Regions from separate parts of the Cobetia sp. 4B genome, predicted to be linked through region 3. Evidence: predicted binding sites of a transcription regulator. Region 3 holds the regulator's gene; each other region holds the start of a gene.

Region 1 (4,449 bases), 1.9 Mb from region 3:
CATCAGCTACTTCGATGCGCTCAAGGGCACGCGGCGCGGCCAGGACCCGTGGCAGATCGAGCGCTTCATCGCCAGTCAGACCCTGATGCTGAGCCTGCAGGGCATCCCGGGGCTGTACATCCACTCGCTGACCGCGACCCCCAACCACCAGGAAGGCGTCGAGCGCGATGGCCATCTGCGCGCCATCAACCGCCGCAAGTGGCAGCGCGATGAACTGGAAGCGCTGCTGGCAAGCCCCAACACCGCGACCCATGAGGTCTTCCACGCCCTCAAGCGCCGCATGGCACTGCGCCGCAACGAACCCTGCTTCCACCCGGATGCCGACCAGAATGTCTTCGATGTCGGCCCGGATTTCTTCGTCTTCGAGCGCGTCACCCATGAAGGGCGCCGCCTGCTGTTCGCCCTCAATGTCACCGATCAGCCGCGCGTGCTGCCGCTGCCGGAAAGCTGGCAAGGCGTCGCGCTGACCGACCACCTGTGCCATGACAAGGCCTACGACCCCACCATGGCTCGCCGTCCCTATCAGGCGGCCTGGCTGATGGAGCAAACCGTGCGCCCGCCGGCCATCGAGGTTGTCTGACGCCCTCTTTTTCTCCTCCTGCCAACGACAACGGGGCTGCCACTGGCAGCCCCGTTGTCGTTGGTCTTGCTGTTTCCCGCCGCGAGCCTTACTGGTTGTCCAGCTCCACCGCTTCGTGCATGCGCTCGAGCAGGTCCGGCACGGCTGACTGCACCCGGTTCCAGCTCGGGATGAAGGGCTTGTCACGCGGATTGTCGAGGAAGGCGCTGCCGGCATCCATGATGTTGGCGGCGAACAGCTCCACCGCCGCTTCCTCGCTGTGGCGGTCCACCGTCAGGCCATTCATGACGGCATCGTTGTAGTAGGTCTCGATCAGGTCCAGCGCGATGCGGTAGTAGGTGGCCTTGATGGTGCGGAAGGTCTCACCGTGCATCTCGACGCCCAGCGTGGCCAGCTTGCGATACATGGCCTTGGCGATGTCCAGACTCATGCGATTCAAGCCGCCCAGCGCATCTTCCTCGGACAGTGGCTGGTGCTTGTGATCGTAGGCATCGGCGATGTCCACCTGACACAGGCGCTTGGTGGAATAGTTGCGATGGACCTCGGACAGCACGCCGATCTCCAGCCCCCAGTCACTGGGAATGCGGATGTCCGCCAGCACGTCGGTGCGCATCGAGAATTCGCCGGACAGCGGATAGCGATAGCTGTCGAGATAATCCAGGTACGGCAGCGGGCCATAGACCTTCTTGAGCGCACGGATCAGCGGCGTGACCATCAGGCGCGCCACGCGGCCGTTCAGCTTGCCCTGCGCGATGCGCGAGTAGTAGCCCTTGCAGAACTCGTAGTTGAACTGCGGATGGGCCACCGGGTAGATCAGGCGCGCCAGCAGGCCGCGGTCATAGGTGACGATATCGCAGTCATGCAGTGCCACCGCCTCGGCGATGCCCGAGGCCTGCACGTAGCCTGAGCAGTACCAGACATTGCGCCCCTTGCCGGCCTCCATCGGCGCCAGACCATGCTCGGTCAGCTCCTCATCCAGTGCCCGCAGGCGCGGGCCGTCGTTCCACAGGATGCGGTGATGCTGCGGCAGATGTGAGAAGAACTCCTTGGCATGCTCGAACTGGTCACGGTCGGCGCGGTCCAGCCCGATCACGATCTCGCTGAGGTACGGCACCTGGGCCAGCTCCTCGACGATGTGCTTGAGCGCCGGGCCTTCCAGCTCGGAATACAGCGACGGCAGAATCAGGCTCATCGGTCGCTTGCGGGAGAAGCGCATCAGGTCCGCTTCGAGATCTTCCACCGGACGATCGGTCAGGTTATGGAAGTTGGTGATGATGCCATTCTGGTAAAAATCGCTCATGTCAGCTCCTTGTCATGCCGAAGACACGCATCAGGCAGGCGTCAGGCGCCCAGACCTCTGGATGTCCATTCTTCCGGCTGGCCATTGGCCAGCCAGTGACGCAATCCCTCGACCCATCCCTGCGGTCCGGGGAGATTGGCGCGAAAACAGCGGCGTTCATCCGCCAGTTGCGGATAGTCGGCAAGCTCCCGATCACGCTGTGAGGTATCACCGACGCCGGGGATCAGCACAGCGTTGTCGACGGCGGCCAGCAGCGGCAGGTCATTGGCGCCATCGCCGAAGCCCAGCGTCCAGGGGCGCACCCGCTCGCAGAGCCGGTAGCGGGCGATCAGATAGCGCGCTGCCACGCCCTTGTCGCTGTCCCCGGTCACATGGTGGAAGCGCCCACCACGTGTCAGCTTGAGGCCATGACTGGCCAGACGCGCACGAAAGTCCTCGAGACGCTCCGGCGCGTCGCGCCACACCAGCGGTTCACTGGCATCACGCTGTCCCGCCAGGGCCGCGTCGCCCTCCCCCAGCCCCGTCAGCTCGCTGATTCTCGCCACCGACATCGAGACGAAGCCCTCGAAGGCGAATTCCCCGGTCAGCTCCTCCAGCACCGCGAGAATCCTGTCGCGGGGCATCGCCACCGCGATACGACACAGGCCGTGTGCATCCGGGGCGCTGGCCTCTTCCAGCGGGTAGGCGCTCAGCCAATCGGCCGGCAACGCCACCACGCCGCCGTTCTCGGCGATCCACGGCTGGCCCGCCAAGCCCAGCGAGTCCATCAGCGGCGCCAGTTCGGCCGCCGTCTTGGAGGTGTTGGGGACGATCCAGGCACCGCGCGCGCGCAGGCGGGTCAGCCAGCTGCGCGCCGGGCCCGGCGAGTAATCGTGGTGATCCAGCAGCGAGCCATCCAGATCGGTCAGCAACAACAGCGGTGCTTGAGTCTCTGACATGTGAACTCTCCTCGTGAAGTGCTGCAGCGTGTCGGGGGTCACCTCGACAGGATCTCGTGGCACCGGACAGGCATTGCAAGAGCATTGCAGGGAATGTGCCAAGATGGTGCAGCTGCCATGACAGCCTGCCCCCTCTCACCGTGACCGTGTTTGTGCGTCCGCCTATTTGCACCATAAAAGAGCACAAAGCTTGCCTTGCATGATGCGACGCCACATGGCGGCGCAAATCTGTCATCACCAACGACGACGCCCTCGCATCTGCGAGGGCGTCGAGTCTTGGGCAAGCGGGCAACGTCTGTAGAGCCTAGACCAGCCACAGCGACAGTTGCGGCCACAGCAGCAACATCGCCAGCACGCACAGCTGGATGGCGATGAACGGCAGCAGCGAGACGAAGATATCCTTGAGGCTGATGCCTTCCGGTGCCACGCCTTTCAGATAGAAGGCGGCAGGCCCGAAGGGTGGCGACAGGAAGGACACCTGCATGTTGACCGCGAACAGCACACCGAACCATACCGGGTCGTAGCCGAGCTGAACGATGATCGGCACGAAGATCGGCAGGGTCAGCATCGCGATGCCGATCCAGTCGAGGAACAGCCCCAGCAACAGCAGGATCGCCATCATCACCATGATGATCGCCAGCGGCGGGATATCCAGGCCGAGAATCATGCTCGACACGAAGCGGTTGCCGCCCATCAGGTTGTAGACCCCGACCAGCGCCGCCGCGCCGATACCGATCCAGATGATCATGCCGCAGGTGTTCATGGTCTGGGACAGCGCACGCTGCATCAGGGTGATGGAGAACTCGCCGCGCAGCATCACCGCCACCAGGACGCCGAAGCTGCCCATCGCCGCGGCTTCGGTCACCGAGGCCACGCCACCGTAGATGGAGCCCAGCACCAGCCCCGCGATGACCGCCGGCACGCCGATGGCCTTGAGCAGCTCACGCTTGCTCTGGAAGCTGGCACGGCGCTCCTCCTCGGGCATCACCGGCCCCAGCGAAGGGTTGCGCAGACAGCGGATCAGCACGTAGATGATGTAGCTTGCCATCAGCACGATGGCCGGGGTGATCGCCGCGGTGAACAGGTCCGCGATCGACTGGTTGGCGATCAGGCCATAGATGATCAGCACGATGGAGGGCGGCATCATGGTGCCCAGCGAGCCACCGGCACACACCACACCGATGGCGATGTGCTTGTCATAGCCGAGCCTGAGCATCTGCGGCAGCGCCAGAATCCCCAGCAGCACGATCTCGCCGCCGATGATGCCGGACATCGCGGCGAGGAAGAACGCCACCACGATGGTCTGGATCGCCACGCCGCCGGGCAGTCGCCCTGCCATCACGCGCATGGCATTGAACAGATCCTTGGCGATCCCCGAGCGATCGAGCAGCGAAGCCATCAACACGAACATCGGCACCGCCACCAGCGAATACTCGGTGACGAAGCCATAGACACGACTGGTGACCAGCGGCAGCGCCATCGGGCCGAACCAGCCGAAGGTGTAGGCCAGCGCGACCAGGCCGGTGACGAAGGCCAGCGGCAGGCCGGTGACCAGCAGCGCGAAGATGCCGCCGACCAGCAGCATCGTAGCCGTTGCGATATCCATCAGCGCGACTCCTTGTGGTCAACTG
Region 2 (4,449 bases), 750 kb from region 3:
CGCTGCGCTACATGGAGCAGATCGTCGCTGGCCTCAAGCCGGACAGCGAAGGCAACCGTGTGCCGGTGATCCTGTTCACCAAGAATGGTGGCCAATGGCTCGAACACATCGCCGCCACCGGCTGTGATGCCGTCGGCCTCGACTGGACCACCGAGATGTCCAATGCGCGTGAGCGTGTCGGCCATCGTGTGGCTCTGCAGGGCAACCTGGACCCGAATGCGCTGTTCGGTACGCCGGCCGCCATTCGTGCCGAAGTCGCGCGTATCCTCGACAGCTACGGCCAGGGCCCGGGCCACATCTTCAACCTGGGGCACGGCATCAGCCAGTTCACCGACCCGGGCAACGTCAATGCCCTGATGGATGCGCTGCACGAGCTGAGCCCGGCCTACCATCAGGATGACGCCGCCAATGCGACACCGGTCGCCCGCGGCTGATGGGAGAGCCCGTCATGGTCTTCTCTGCTGCCACCCCTGTTGCTGCCTATAGAAGGTGGCAAGTAGCAGTGCAGCAAGCAGAAGGGCAGCAAGCAGAAGGGTGCCGGGCAGCGGGGGTGTCAGCATGACGCCGGTCGAGCAGCGTCTCATCCCGCGCCGCGGTTGGGCCTTCGTGGCGCTTCTGTGTCTGTTGCTGATCCTGTTCGGCACGCTCTCCCCGGGCGTGCCGCATCCGGAGCAGACCTTCCCCTGGGACAAGCTGCAGCATTTCTCCGCCTTCGCGTTGCTGGCGCTGACGACACGGCTGGCGGGCTTGACCAGCTTGATCATCCTGCCGCTCCTGCTGCTGCTGGGCGTCGCCATCGAATGTCTGCAGCTGGCGATTCCCTATCGCGGCGCTGAGGTGCTGGATGCGCTGGCGGACCTCGCCGGCATCCTCATCGGGCTGGGAGTGTTTCAGTGCGTCAGACTGATTCTCCATCTGGTCCGCCTCGGGCCGGCTTCTCGCTGAGCCTCTCCCCCGGGCCGCGTGTCATCGATACGCGGCCTGTCTGAAATTGTCATGCATCAACACTTTCCACTCCGGCCGTCTTTGGCTATGGTGCAGCGCCTGCGCCATGTTGGCGCTTGCCCGGCATGTCGCGTATCACGACATCACGCCGCGTGGGCGTCATGCGGGCCGTGAACTGCCGGCCTGACGCTGGCGCAGTGCTGATTGGCGCAATTTCCGATGGCCATCGTGCCGTCTCTATCCATACCTTGATATCCCGTCTGTGATATCCAATGCGAGGGTCCCCCATGACCGAACGTCTCGATGGCTCCTGGTTTACCGAAATCTTCGATCGCCACGGCAGCGCCTTCTCGCTCAAGGTCAGCCACAAGCTGCATGACGAGCAGACCCCTTATCAGCACCTCGAAGTCTATGCCACCGAGACCTACGGCAACCTGATGGTGCTGGACGGCTGCGTGATGCTGACTGACCGTGACAACTTCCTCTATCACGAGATGATGTCGCACCCGGCGCTGTTCGCTCATGCAGACCCCAAGCGTGTCGTCATCATCGGCGGTGGCGATTGCGGCACCCTGCGTGAGGTGCTCAAGCACCCGGGCGTGGAGAAGGTCACCCAGATCGATATCGATCCGGCGGTCACGCGTGCCTCCGAGCAATTCTTCCCGGCGCTGGTCGAGTCCAATGACGACCCGCGCGCCGAGCTGCTGTTCGAGGATGGCGTCAAGTGGGTCGACAACTGCCCGGATGAGAGCATCGACGTGCTGATCGTCGATTCCACCGACCCGGTCGGCCCGGCGGAAGGTCTGTTCAAGACCGACTTCCTCAAGCGCTGCCATCGTATCCTCAAGCAGGGCGGCCTGATGGTGCAGCAGAGCGAGTCTCCGCTCTATCACACCGATTCCATCATCAAGGACCTGCGCAATGACATGGGCGAAGCGGGCTTTGATAGCGTCGCGACCCTGCCGTTCCCGCAGCCGGTGTATCCGTCCGGCTGGTGGAGCTGCACCCTGGCGGGCAAGGGCTGTGACGTGAAGTCATTCCGCGAGGAAGATGCCGCTGCCGCCACCTTCGCGCGTGACTTCTATACCGTCGAAGGCCATCGCGCCGCCCTGGTGCTGCCGCCCTTCATGCAGCGCCTGCTGGAGAAGTGATTTGCATGCACCTTGCAGTGGCAAGGGAGTCCCGTCAGGCACGAAAACGTGCCTGACGGGATGAACAAGCGTTGAGTCAGGCAGACCGAGACATTGGTCGCAATCTGCCACTCGCGCCACATCGCTGCACCGCCAACGGCCGTTTCGCAATGAAACGGCCGTTTTTATTTTGCACCGATATGAGGCGAACTGGTCTCGCCATGAGCCTAACTGCGCGGCAATCGCGCGGAATGATCCGCCGCCTCACTCCGAGGCTTTGGCCTATATCACTGGGTTTTAGCGCTTTTTTCAGCGTTGAACACAGCGGATCACGCGATAGGCGGAAATTGGAACGCGGCTTGCTATTGTCGGTAGGTGCCATGCAATGCATTGCACCACTTCTGACTCGAGGCTGATCGAGCGGACTCCAGACTTTCGCGAGGGAATCACGATGCATAACAACAAGAAGCCACTGCTGATCGCTAGCGCCGCTGTCCTGGCCGCCTCCATGGCGACAGGCGCCAGTGCCGCTACCCTGGATAGCGTCAAGGAAAAGGGCTTTGTCCAGTGTGGCGTCAGCACCGGCTTGCCGGGCTTCTCGGCACCGGATGACGCCGGTAACTGGCAGGGCCTCGATGTCGACGTCTGCCGCGGCGTCGCGGCAGCCGTGCTGGGCGATGCCAGCAAGGTGCGCTATGTGCCGCTGACAGCCAAGGAGCGTTTCACCGCGCTGCAGTCCGGCGAGATTGATGTCCTGTCCCGCAACACCACCTGGACGGCGACCCGTGACACCTCACTGGGCCTCAACTTCGCTGGCGTGAACTATTACGACGGCCAGGGCTTCATGGTCAGCAAGGACCTGGGCGTCTCCAGTGCCAAGGAGCTGGACGGGGCAGCCGTCTGCATCCAGTCCGGCACCACCACCGAGCTCAACCTGGCGGACTACTTCCGCCTGAACGACATGTCCTTCGAGCCGGTCGTCTTCGATACCTCCGACCAGACCGTCAAGGGTTTCGAAGCCGGTCGTTGTGACGTCCTGACCTCCGACCAATCCCAGCTCTACGCGCTGCGTATCAAGCTCTCCGATCCGGCGTCTGCGATGGTGCTGCCGGAAGTCATCTCCAAGGAACCGCTGGGCCCCGTCGTCCGTCAGGGCGATGACCAGTGGTTCAACATCGTCAAGTGGACCCTGTTCGCCCAGATCAACGCCGAAGAGATGGGGCTGAGCTCCGACAACATCGAAGAGAAGAAGTCGGACACCAACCCGAACGTCGCGCGCCTGGTCGGTGCCGATGGCAACTACGGGGAAGCCATGGGGCTGCCGGCTGACTGGGCCTACCAGGTCATCAAGCAGGTCGGTAACTACGGCCAGGTGTTCGAGCGCAACGTCGGTACCGGCTCCGCACTGGGTATCGAGCGCGGCTTGAACGCACTGTGGACCGATGGCGGCGTCCAGTACGCCCCGCCGGTTCGCTGATGCGCGGGCTCGCCCTGTACTGCGGGTGGGCCTTGCCCCTCATGACAGGCTGAGCAAGGACGCTGGCCAGGGGGAGTGAGCGTCTTGCTCCACTTCCTCTGGCCAGCGTCATGTGGGGCCCGGCAACAAGAGGCCCCGCCCAGCGGCTTAGCTTATGTGCCCCAGCCTGTGAGGCCCAGCCTGTTCCTCGTGACCCATTCATCGAGTGCCGAGAGATAACTGATCTGCCGTTCGATAGGACGGCAGGCGGAAGTCGCATAGCTTTCCGGCGGAGATTGCCTGTATGACACAACCTGCTTCTCGCCCGCCGGCCACGGTCAAGCCGCCATTCTGGCGTGACCCGGCCAAGCGGGCACTGATCTTCCAGCTATTGATGCTGGCAGGCGTGTTCGGTGTGTTGGCGATCATCGTCAGCAATACCCTGACCAACCTCGAAAGCCGTGGCATCACCACCGGCTTTGCCTTTCTGGACAACACCGCAGGCTTTGGCATCCTGCAGAGCCTGATCGACTATTCCGAGCAATCCACCTATGGCGATACCTTCATCGTCGGCCTGCTCAATACCTTGTTGATATCCGCACTGGGTGTCATCGCCGCGACCGTGATCGGCTTCGTCATGGGGGTCGCGCGTCTGTCCCCCAACTGGCTGATCTCGCGGCTGGCGGCGGTCTATATCGAAGTCTTCCGCAACATCCCGCTGCTGCTGCAGATCTTCTTCTGGTATTTCGCCGTCCTGAGAACCCTGCCGAGTCCGCGTGGCTCGCTGTCGCTGGGCGAGGCGTTCTTCCTCAACGTGCGCGGTCTGTTCGTGCCGGCTCCCATCACTTCCAGCGGTTTCTCGGTGGTGATTGCGGTGTTCGTGCTGGCCGTCGTCGCCAGCGGCATCTTCAGCTACTG
Region 3 (4,449 bases):
CCTTCTGGCGAATGGGAGCAAGCGTCTTCTGCTCGATCTCGATGGCCTCGGCCAGGGTGTGGTCGTTGTCGCGCGTCAGAGGGTGACGACGACGGGTCGCCGAGTAGCGTTCCAGCAGCACTCGCGAATCGGTTGTCAGGTAGACGACCTGCACGTCCATGCCGCTCTGGCGGACGTTGTCGAGCAATTCGGGGAAGCGGGTCAAGGCTTCCGGCAGGTTGCGGGCATCGATGGAGACCGCGATGCGCCGACGCGCCGGGCTGTCCTTTTCGAGCTGATCGACCAGTGGCGCCAGCAGCATGCCGGGCAGATTGTCGATGGCGTAGTAGCCAATATCTTCCAGCGCCTGGAGAGCGATGGATTTCCCGGAGCCGGAGCGGCCGCTGATGATCACGATCTTCATGAAGTGCTCTCCAAGGGCGAGGTCAACGTCGAAAGAATGCAGGGGTGGGGCAGAGGGCTGCCCGCTATCAGTGCGCTGTACGTCGGCCGATGGAAGGCCAGCAAGACGAAAGCCCGGACGATGTCCGGGCCTGTCATTCAGCGCGCCGGTAATTCGGCGATGGCTTGGGTCAATGCCTCAAAGAGTGCACGCTGGCTGTCTGCCTGGCGCAGGGCCGAGCGATTGGTCGGGGAATTGAGCAATTCCGCGACCTGCCCGAGCAGCGTCAGATGGGTCTCATCCGCTTCCTCAGGCACCAGCAGCACGAACAGCAGATCGATGGGTTCTCCGTCGATGGCATCGAAGTCGATGGGTTCACCGAGCTTCAGAAACGCAGCGATTGGCGTCTTGCAATGCGGGCTGCGTGCATGGGGCACGGCCACACCGTGGCCAATGCCGGTCGACCCCAGTCTTTCGCGCCCGATCAGGCGCGAGAAGACTTCCTGGCTATCCAGGCTGGGAATGTTCTGTGCGATGAAGGTGCTGAAGAATTCAAGCACCCGCTTCTTGCTCCCCCCGGGGACACCGTACAGCGTGCGCTCGGGGGGAAGGATCTGATCAAGTGTCATGGCTGAAGGTCAACGGGTCCCGGTGCCCTGAGAGCGAGCCTGGGACTTTTCCTTGTGTTTGACCAGCTGGCGATCCAGCTTGTCGGCGAGCGCGTCGATGGCAGCGTACATGTTGGGGTCTTCTGCCAGGGCGTGGAGGTCAGCGCCTGCCGCGTGCAAGGTGCAGGCAGCCTGCTGGCGCTCCTTCTCGATCGACAGTGTCACCTGAACATTGGTGATGTTGTCGTAATGCCGTTCGAGGCGAGCGAGCTTCTCGTTGACGTAATCGCGGAGAGGATCGGTAAGTTCCACATGATGCCCGGTGATATTCACTTGCATGGACACGCTCCTTTATCCAGCGGGTTGCCATTCAATTGTAACCCTTTTTGACTACGAGCAAACCCTGATCGGACGCTCTGCAACAGGCTTGACGGCCACCGTCTGGCGATGTTTTCGCACCCTTGCCAGTGGCGTCAGATGTCGTGAGCGTCTGTACCGACAATGCCCAAGCTTTGCGCAAAGATCAACGCTGCGCTGCATCGTGGTTCAGTGCTTGTCTTCAACTCAGTGAGGGGTAACGGAGTGGACTTCAAGGGCATGTCTGGCGGGTGGTGCGTGAAAGACGCGCAAGAAGGCGGGTTTTCGTCGCCAATCCCTGCATGTACGTCGCCTTTCAGACGATTCGATTGCGTGGAGCAAGCGGCGTTCCGGGAGGTTCTTCGGGTGTCTTCCAGGTGCAATACGCGCAAAAGTGACTTTAAAAACATGCGATTGACGGTAAATGACGCTGCCGGAACGGCGTTTTTTTGCCGTCATTCTGCGCGCTGTCATGGGCCATGACGGGCAATTGACGAGCGGTTGCCGGAATGACATGGCGCGCGACAGGCGCACCACTGCCCGCGAAGTCAGAGGCTGATGAGCGGAAAAGCCAACGCTTGAGGTTGGCGGCGGCTGCCATTGTGGAGGTGAGAGCAGGGCATGGCAGCCGCAGGTGACGCGTCAGGCCAGACGCTTGCGCTCGCTGGAGGAGGGGATGCCCATCGCTTCGCGATACTTGGCCACGGTACGGCGTGCGACCTCGATGCCATCGCTGGCGAGCAGATCGACCAGCCGTGAGTCGGAGAGAGGCTTGCGGGCCGGCTCTTCCGCGATCAGCTTGCGGATGCGGGCACGAATGGCGGTGCTTGAGTGGGCGTCGCCACTGCCGCTGCCACCGACCTGGCTCGAGAAGAAGAACTTGAGCTCGAAGACGCCGCGCGGGGTGTGGATGTACTTCTGGGTAGTGACCCGCGAGATGGTCGATTCGTGCATCTCGACCACTTCGGCGATGTTGGCCAGAATCAGCGGCTTCATGCCTTCCTCGCCTTGCTCGAGGAAGTCGATCTGGCGCGCCATGATCTCGCGGCCGACCTTGAGCAGGGTGTCATTGCGCGATGACAGGCTCTTCATCAGCCAGCGGGCTTCCTGCAGGTTGTCCTTGAGAAAGGTGTTGTCGGCGGACTTGTCGGCACGCTTGATCAGCGCGGCGTATTCCGGCTGGATGCGCAGCTTGGGCAGCGCTTCCGGGTTGAGCTCGACCTGCCAGCCATGGCGGGTATGGCGCACCAGCAGATCAGGGATCACGTAATCGCTGGCGGGCTCGCCCCAGGCGGATGCCGGACGCGGATCGAGCGCGCGCACCAGGCGGATGACGTGGTCCAGCTCGTCATCGTCAAGGCTCAGGCGGCGCTTGAGCAGCTTGCGATCATCGTTGCCCAGTGCCTCGAGGAATTGACGTACCAGGCGGCGTGCCTGCGCCAGCAGCGGCAGATCATCCGGCAGCAGCGCCAGTTGTAGCAGCAGGCATTCGCGTAGGTCACGGGCGAAGACGCCGGTCGGGTCGAACTGCTGCATACGCAGCAATACCTGCTCGAGCTCGGAGGCCTTGAGGCCGGGCAGGCCCTGGCCACGCAGGCCATCGACCAGCTCATCGAGAGACAGGCTCAGATAGCCGGCACCGTCGACGGCATCGATCAGGCTCTCCGCCATCTGGCTTTCACGGCCATCGAGGTCGGTCATCGCCAGCTGCCAGCGCAGGTGGTCCTGCAGGCTCTCGACGCTGGTATTGCGATCGAAGTCCGGCCCTTCTTCACTCCCGCTGCCACTGCCGGAGCTGGTCAGGCTACCGGCGTGGTCCTGGTAGAGGTCCGACCAGTCACTGTCGAGGGGGTATTCCTCGGGAATCTCGCTCGAGGAGTCGGCAGTGGAGATCTCGCTCGAATCCTGTGTCTCGACGACATCCAGCGACTCGTAGTCCTCGTCGAGCTCCAACATGGGGTTGGACTCGAGGGCTTGCTGAATCTCCTGACGCAGGTCGAGCGTCGACAGCTGCAGCAGCTGGATCGCTTGCTGGAGCTGCGGCGTCATGGTCAGCGAGGTGCCGAGGCGGAGTTGCAGGGTGGGTTTCATGGAGTCAGTCAATTCACGGCAAAGGAACGTGCTTACTACGCTATACCGTGACTCGGGGCACTGACAAGTGGTTGTCGTGAATATTCAAGCAACTTGCATGCCATGTTTCCACCAAGGTGGTATGGACGTCATGCATGCGTCTGATGTCAGACATGAAAAAGCCGCTACGCGATAAAATCACGCAGCGGCTTTTGAAGCTTTTGCCTCGCGAGGACTCAGCGCAGCCGCTGACCCTAGAGCGTGAACTCGTGACCCAGGTAGACGTCGCGCACCTGCTGGTTGGCCAGGATGGAGTCCGCGTCACCGTGGGCGATGATCTGGCCATCGCCGACGATATAGGCGGTGTCACAGATATCGAGTGTCTCGCGCACGTTGTGGTCGGTGATCAGCACACCGATGCCACGATCGCGCAGTTGGCGCACGATGCTCTTGATCTCGCCCACCGAGATGGGGTCGACGCCGGCGAAGGGCTCATCGAGCAGTACGAAGTCCGGCTCGGTGGCAAGCGCCCGGGCGATCTCGACCCGTCGACGCTCACCACCGGACAGGCTCATACCGGCGCTGGCGCGGATGTGCGTGATGCTGAATTCCTCGAGCAACTCTTCAAGGCGTGCCTTGCGGCCATTGCGATCCAGGTCCTTGCGGGTCTCCAGAATCGCCATGATGTTGTCGGCCACCGACAGCTTGCGGAAGATCGACGCTTCCTGCGGCAGATAGCCGATGCCGGCGCGTGCACGCTGATGCATGGCGGCAGCGGAGAGGTCCTTGTCATCGATGGAGACGTTGCCGGCATCGGCGCGCACCAGTCCGACGATCATGTAGAACGAGGTCGTCTTGCCGGCGCCGTTGGGGCCCAGCAGGCCGACGATGTCGCCCTGGCGGATCTCCAGCGAGATGTCCTTGACCACCTTGCGGCCCTTGTAGGCCTTGGCCAGATGGCGAGCGCTCAGCGTACGTGGAGTAGCAGCAGTCATGACTCAGTTTTCCTTGCTGGCATTGGCGCCGCGGGGC

The links. Region 3 encodes sigma-54, which starts transcription at its own class of promoters, with help from an activator protein. Its sites were predicted from a motif close to TGGCACNNNNNTTGCTNT; they were not measured.
Region 1: H2O77_RS13300 (HAD-IIB family hydrolase) is a predicted target of sigma-54. The motif match lies at 2,902-2,919, and genes of this name have one in related genera.
Region 2: H2O77_RS00285 (amino acid ABC transporter substrate-binding protein) is a predicted target of sigma-54. The motif match lies at 2,424-2,441, and genes of this name have one in related genera.

What each region holds. Positions count from the first base shown of each region.
Region 1 covers NZ_CP059843.1:3,218,334-3,222,782, forward strand. The annotation lists gene H2O77_RS13290 (sugar phosphorylase) at 1-580, shown strand, start outside; gene H2O77_RS13295 (hypothetical protein) at 669-1,880, opposite strand; gene H2O77_RS13300 (HAD-IIB family hydrolase) at 1,922-2,818, opposite strand; gene H2O77_RS13305 (TRAP transporter large permease subunit) at 3,123-4,424, opposite strand; gene H2O77_RS13310 (TRAP transporter small permease) at 4,424-4,449, opposite strand, start outside.
Region 2 covers NZ_CP059843.1:61,263-65,711, forward strand. The annotation lists gene hemE (uroporphyrinogen decarboxylase) at 1-434, shown strand, start outside; gene H2O77_RS00275 (VanZ family protein) at 559-945, shown strand; gene speE (polyamine aminopropyltransferase) at 1,233-2,096, shown strand; gene H2O77_RS00285 (amino acid ABC transporter substrate-binding protein) at 2,527-3,552, shown strand; gene H2O77_RS00290 (amino acid ABC transporter permease) at 3,836-4,449, shown strand, end outside.
Region 3 covers NZ_CP059843.1:814,088-818,536, forward strand. The annotation lists gene rapZ (RNase adapter RapZ) at 1-403, opposite strand, end outside; gene H2O77_RS03425 (PTS sugar transporter subunit IIA) at 541-1,011, opposite strand; gene raiA (ribosome-associated translation inhibitor RaiA) at 1,021-1,329, opposite strand; gene H2O77_RS03435 (RNA polymerase factor sigma-54) at 1,990-3,438, opposite strand; gene lptB (LPS export ABC transporter ATP-binding protein) at 3,672-4,412, opposite strand; gene lptA (lipopolysaccharide transport periplasmic protein LptA) at 4,416-4,449, opposite strand, start outside.